Regions from separate parts of the Lysinibacillus sp. NPDC048646 genome, predicted to be linked through region 1. Evidence: riboswitches for the same ligand, from Rfam matches in the RefSeq annotation. Region 1 holds a riboswitch; each other region holds the start of a gene.
The links. Region 1 has a riboswitch for lysine ahead of ACQKII_RS16010 (aspartate kinase). Riboswitches for the same ligand answer to the same signal wherever they lie in the genome.

Region 1 (2,275 bases):
GCAGGAAGTGATTCGTCGCCGTTACACTAGGGTATTAAAGGAAGGCTTGCCATTGCCCGATTTAGTACTAATTGACGGTGGTAAAGGTCAAATGGAAGTTGCGCGAGAAGTGCTAGAAGATGAGCTTGGCCTTGTCATGCCAATTGCTGGCTTAGCGAAAGATGACAAGCACAATACATCACAGCTTTTATTTGGGGGTCCGCCAGAGGTTATAGCATTAAAACGAACGAGTGACGGATTTTATTTATTACAACGCATTCAAGATGAGGTCCATCGCTTTGCAATTACATTCCTCCGGCAACAACACGAGAAGCATGCGATCCAATCGGTACTCGATGAAATTGAGGGCATTGGACCGAAGAGAAAGCAACAGCTGCTAAAGCATTTTGGTTCGGTGAAGAAAATACGAGAGGCGAGTGAGCTCGCATTACAAGAAGCAGGCATGCCCGTCCATTTAGCTAACAATATTTATGCTTATTTTCAGCAACAAGCATTGTCAAAGGACTAGACATATGCTAACGTAAATATTAATAGAATATTCACTATTTTAGTGATGATAGAGGTGCAAGGTTTAATAGTAGCACATTGGAGGGTGGACAAACCCTTTGAGGATGTGTGAAAGGGAAGCTTGCCGAAGTGAAGTATCGTTGTTTCCGATACTTTGCTGGTTTTGCATTTAAGAGATGTAAGACTGTCGATTCTTGAGGTTTCGGAGAGCTATCACACATGCGCAAGCTTTCATATTGTACATGTTGCAGGCAGCTTTCACGTTAAGTGAGGGCTGTCTTTTTGATGTTCTAAGGACGATTTTTTTATATTATTCAGTTTTTTATTTATCAAGGTGAGTGATGAATGCCAAAACGTTTTACTATACAACGGTGATACCGTTTGTGGATCTTAGGCTAACAGCGCTTCCTCCTACTGCAATCTACGCGAAAGTGAAGTGGTAACGTAGCGGCAGCGGCGATGCTAAAGTGACCAACTTCGTGTTGGCTAATGCCTCGGATGGATGTCGCGGGTTTTGAAAGTCGTGAATTGTGTTCGTGCAATCCACAATAAATATACAGTTACGCCGAGGTGTAATTGAGTTAGAAGGAGAATGATAACGATGGCGAAAATTGTACTAAAATTTGGTGGTCCGGCGATAGCGTCAACTGATTGTATTCGGGAGGTCGCGAAAAAGGCAATTGCCGAAAAAAAGCGGGGGCTTGATGTAGTGGTTGTGACAGCAGCTATGGGGCATACGACCAAGGAATTAGCAAAAATGGCTCACGATTTATCGGACGATGCTTCAAAGCGTGAACTAGACGTGCTTTTTTCAACGAGCTCACAAGTAGCAAGTGCGTTATTCGCCATTGCTCTTCAGGAAGTAGGCTACGATGCGGTGTCATTAACCGGTTGGCAGGCAGGTATACAAACTGATGCCAAGCACCGCAACGCACGTATCGAAGAAATTGATGTTAAGCGTATTGAAAAACATTTTGAGCAGGGGCAAATTGTTGTGGTTGCTGGTGAACAAGGCATTGATGATGGTCAGAACATTACATCACTTGGTAAAGGTGGGGCGGAAACGACAGCGGTTGCCATCGCTGCAGCTATTCATGCTGAACGAGTAGATATTTTCACGAATGTAGACGGGGTTTATACTGCTGACCCACGTCATATTTTAGCAGCACAAAAGTTAAAGGAAATCTCTTATGATGAAATGTTAGAATTATCAAATTTAGGCTCACATATTTTACATCCACATGCAGTGGAGCTAGCGAAAAAGTTCCAAATCCCTGTTATTATTCGTTCGAGCATGGAGGACATAACAGGAACCTTATTAAAGGAGGAAGTTGAAATGGAAAAAAATTTAATCGTTCGTGGTGTTGCTTTCGAATCAGACATTATTCGCTTAACCGTCGGGTATGATGCCTATTCAGATGCGTCATTAGCAGATATATTTGCAGTATTGGCAGAGAATCGCATAAATGTTGATATTATTGTACAAGCCATTATTGATGGCTTGAAGCCGTCAGTATCGTTTTCGATTTTGAAAGAGGAATTTGCAGAGGCTCTAAACGTTCTAGAAAATAGTAAATTATCATTGGGTTTTAGCTTTGCTGATTTTGAAGTTGGTTTAGCGAAAGTATCGATTATCGGTTCAGGTATGGCGTCCAATCCAGGTGTTGCTGCACGTATGTTTGATTGTTTACGTCGTGAAGGCATCCCCGTGAAAATGGTAAGTACCTCGGAAATTAAGGTTTCCGTTGTTGTACCCCAGGATGATATG
Region 2 (2,275 bases), on a different contig from region 1:
TGATGCTGACCGTAAAAACTTTGCTGAAATTGAAGATTCAATTGCAGACTTGGCGAAAAAAGCACGCGACAAAAAATTAGGTTTAAGCGACCTATCTGGTGGGTCATTCACAATCACTAATGGCGGTGTATTCGGCTCATTAATGTCAACACCAATTATGAACGGTACACAAGCAGCGATTCTTGGAATGCACTCTATTAAAAAACGCCCTGTTGAAGTTGATGGAGAAGTAGCTATCCGTCCAATGATGTATCTAGCGTTATCTTACGATCACCGTATTATCGATGGTAAAGATTCTGTAGGTTTCCTTAAAACTGTTAAAGAATTACTTGAAAATCCAGAAGATTTATTGTTGAATTCTTAATAATAGTAGTATACTCCTCCATCACTTTGGAGGAGTTTTTTATCATGGATGAGTAAATATATGGTATTTTTTTAACTAACAACATTTGGATATAATAGAAAAATACTAGAAAATATCCGTTGGAATTAAAACATTAGTCTGAAAAATGATAAAACTTTCTTGACGCATAGACTATTTTTATAGTAGTATCTAATTATCAATTAAATAAACAAACCTCACGTTCCTTTGTGAGGTAGAGGCGCGATATTTATTAGTTCATTGTTGAGTTTAAGCAAGCGAGGACGCAATGGAGAAGGAAATGTCGCCGAAGTATAAAAGGAGCTCATACTTTTATGCTGGGTCTGCAGTGAATAAGTGCAGGACTGTCCTAGTAGATATAATTCCAGTTTACTAGGTTGTGCTATCTCGGATACATGGAAATTATAGTGAGGATTTGGGCAACTGTCAATAAAGGTACGACCTAAGTTCTGAACTTAGGTCGTTTTTTTGTACAGTTGCTTTATTTTTTTACAGAAAAGGGGGAGTTTTACATGAAAAGAAAATGGTTGTTATTTATGTTAGCCGCTATGACTGCAATTTTATTAGCTGCATGTGGTACTAGCGACAAAAAAGATAAGACGACTGGAGATGCTGGTACAGATGAAGAAGGTGGCGAATTCCGTGTAGGGATGGAAGCTGGCTATCCTCCATTCAATTGGACACAGCAAGGTGATGCAAATGGTGCTGTGAAAATCGCTGATAATGCTGAATATGCAGGCGGTTATGATGTACAAATGGCGAAAAAAATGGCTGAAGGTTTAGGAAAAGAATTAGTAATTGTGAAACTTGAGTGGGACGGTCTAGTGCCAGCTTTACAATCAAATAAAATTGATGCCATTGTAGCGGGGATGTCTCCTACAAAGGAACGTAAAGAAACAATTGACTTCACAGAAAACTACTATACATCAGATTTTGTTATGGTTATTAAAAAGGGTAGTAAATATGAAAATGCCAAATCAATCCAAGACTTTTCTGGTGCAAAGGTTACATCTCAATTAAATACTTCTAACTACGAAGTTATCGATCAAATCAAAGGCGTTAACAAACAAACAGCAATGGAAAACTTCTCAGCAATGCGTGTGGCGTTACAAGCTGGAAAAATCGATGGCTATGTAGCTGAACGTCCAGAAGGTATTTCAGCTGCAGCTGCAAATGAAAACTTTGCATTTGTGTCATTTGAAGAAGGATTTGATACAGATATCTCAAATACGTCTATTGCAGTTGGTTTACGTAAAGGTGATGCTAATTTAGATAAAATCAACGAAATCCTAAAAGGTATTTCTGAAGATGATCGACAAAAAATTATGGAAGATGCAATTCTTCAACAACCAGCAGCACAATAATATGGATGCACGGGCTAATCAGTAGCCCGTGTAATCTATCTTTACTTCTATTCAGTGAATCCACATTGAATAAGTAGTAATGTCTTGGGTAATTGTCACATAATTTGAAAGAAGCATGCACAATTCAAATTTAAGACTCGATTAAGACCAGGGCATAAATGATATGAACAAGCAACAAGAAGTTGTTAGGAGGAGCATCATGAGTTTTGAATGGATTATTTCTATAATAGAAAACAACTGGCAAATGTTTTTACGGGGCGCTTATTATACGTTACTTATTTCAACAATTAGTACAATTATTGGTGCATTCATCGGATTTTTCATCGGAATTATGCATACCATTCCGACACGTAAAAAGAGCGTAAAGCATTACATTTTAAAGCTTTTAAACTTTATACTGACATGCTACGTTGAGTTTTTCCGTGGTACACCAATGATTGTACAAGCAATGGTGGTATATTACGGATTAGATATTGCTTTTGGTATTGATATGCACTTTATTACAGCTGGTATTTTAGTAGTTTCGCTC
Region 3 (2,275 bases), on a different contig from region 1:
TTGTATAAAATATGAGTGATTGTAACCCCATTGCCCCCGTTACAGCCCAAGTTACAGGTGATTTCCATAAAGGTATACGCGTTTTCGTAGATGCGACAGCAGGTTCAGGTTTATTTGATTTTAATTGTGGTATCCAAACCAAAATTGTAAAGGCAACTAGAATAAGAGCTACTGCGAGAGCTCCTTGCCAACCAAGAGAAGAATTGGCTACTGGATAACTAACACCAGCACCTACGCCTGCTGAAAGATTCATAGACACTGTGTAGAATGCCATTAGGAAACCAACGTGGTAAGGAAATTTCAGTTTCAGTAAACCTGGTATAAGCACATTACCAAAAGAAATCGCTACCCCAATTAGTATCGTTCCGAGAACGAGTAATGCAGTTGTACCAAGGGATCGAGTTACAATGCCAAATGCTAGTAAGATTGTTGATAAAAACAATGTCAATTCTAAACCTAATTTGCGTGCAACCACTGGGGCAAACGGTGATATAATCGCAAATGCTAATAATGGAATTGTTGTCAAAAAGCCGGCGAGTACATTGGAAATGCCAAGACCTTGACGAATGAAGGAAATAATTGGACCAACGACAGTTAATGGCATCCGTAATGTAGAAGCTATAAAAATAACACCGATGACAAGTAACAGAGTTTTTCCCTTCCAGCTAATTTTTTTGCTAGGATAAGTAGAATGTTCATTAGTTGCCAAAATAAGTCCTCCTTGATTTAAAACATTAATAATTCGAACAACTATACCACTTTACCGCACTATTAAAAATAGTAGAAAATTCACAAAATAATGAACATTATTATTGTTATTGAAATGTCAAAGGTCATATGATAGACTAAATAACATCATAAATTTAATAATTACATGCCTCATGTTTGTATTGAGGTAGAGGTCGCGGTGTTTATAAGTACGCTAACGGAAATGACAAGCATTAAAGATGTTAGCTGAAAGGAAATACCGCCGAAGTGTGAGGGGACTTGAAAACCTCATGCTGGGGCTGTTTCCGAAAGGAACAGAACTGTCACGTTGGAATGACGTGTTGCGCTATCATTTGAAAGAACTGGGGATTTACTTAGCCATCACAACGTTCATGTGATGGCGTTTTTTATTTCTATTTGGTATAAAATAGAATCTCCGCGGATTGATAGGACGCTTTTTACTGTGCCTGATTCGCAAGTGTTATGATGTGCGAAAACAATGGGTACAATTACGTCGAGGTGAATTTGGGTGCCTCTTATAAAAGGAAGGAAGCTTTAACGTGAGTGAAATAAAAGTGAATCAGCTTGGACATAAACCACCAAAGCTGAAAAAAGAATTAAAAAGTCGTCATATAACAATGATTTCGTTAGGCGGTACAATTGGTACTGGGCTATTTTTAGCTAGTGGTGGTGCCATTGCACAGGCAGGCCCTGGTGGAGCATTGCTTGCTTACGCCTTAATCGGCATTATGGTTTATTTTTTAATGACAAGCTTAGGGGAAATGGCTGCCTATATGCCATCCTCGGGGTCGTTTAGTACGTATGCAAGTAAGTTTGTAGATCCAGCTCTTGGTTTTGCACTTGGTTGGAATTACTGGTATAACTGGGCAATTACGATTGCAGCAGAAATTGCAGCTGTTTCATTAATTATGAAATACTGGTTCCCAGATAGCTCGTCAGCACTTTGGACGGTATTGTTTATTGCCATCGTACTATCATTTAATCTTTTATCAGTAAAAAGCTACGGTGAAAGTGAATATTGGTTTGCCATGATAAAGGTGGCAACGGTTATTATCTTCATTATTGTCAGTATTCTGATGATATTTGGTATTTTGGGTGGGCAAGCACCCGTAGGCTTCACAAATTTCTTTATTAGTGATGGTCCATTCCATGGTGGCTTCCTTGCTACATTTGGTATCTTCTTAGCAGCAGGATTCTCGTTCCAAGGGACTGAGCTACTCGGAATTACAGCGGGAGAAACAGACGATCCAGGAAAAAATATTCCTAAGGCCGTGAAATCTGTTTTCTGGCGTATTATTTTGTTCTACATTTTAGCGATTGCCGCAATCGGTATGCTTATTCCATTTACCGATGCACGTTTACTATCTGAAGATATTGCGGTTTCTCCATTTACACTCGTATTTGATCGATTAGGTATTGCCTTTGCAGCTTCACTGATGAATGCCATTATTTTAACAGCAATGCTTTCAGCGGGGAACTCAGGTCTATATGCATCATCTCGTATGCTATGGCAATTAGCAGTTGATGGGCATGCACCAAAAGTCTT

Region 2: it holds a riboswitch for lysine, as region 1 does, so the genes downstream of both, ACQKII_RS13890 (transporter substrate-binding domain-containing protein) here and ACQKII_RS16010 (aspartate kinase) in region 1, are expected to answer to the same signal.
Region 3: it holds a riboswitch for lysine, as region 1 does, so the genes downstream of both, ACQKII_RS20735 (amino acid permease) here and ACQKII_RS16010 (aspartate kinase) in region 1, are expected to answer to the same signal.

What each region holds. Positions count from the first base shown of each region.
Region 1 covers NZ_JBNNLZ010000015.1:70,528-72,802, forward strand. Annotated here, with positions in the region: gene uvrC (excinuclease ABC subunit UvrC) at 1-508, shown strand, start outside; lysine riboswitch at 550-728, shown strand; gene ACQKII_RS16010 (aspartate kinase) at 1,109-2,275, shown strand, end outside.
Region 2 covers NZ_JBNNLZ010000012.1:35,058-37,332, reverse strand. Annotated here, with positions in the region: gene odhB (2-oxoglutarate dehydrogenase complex dihydrolipoyllysine-residue succinyltransferase) at 1-364, shown strand, start outside; lysine riboswitch at 590-775, shown strand; gene ACQKII_RS13890 (transporter substrate-binding domain-containing protein) at 895-1,746, shown strand; gene ACQKII_RS13885 (amino acid ABC transporter permease) at 1,946-2,275, shown strand, end outside.
Region 3 covers NZ_JBNNLZ010000027.1:2,902-5,176, forward strand. Annotated here, with positions in the region: gene ACQKII_RS20730 (CynX/NimT family MFS transporter) at 1-709, opposite strand, end outside; lysine riboswitch at 889-1,065, shown strand; gene ACQKII_RS20735 (amino acid permease) at 1,269-2,275, shown strand, end outside.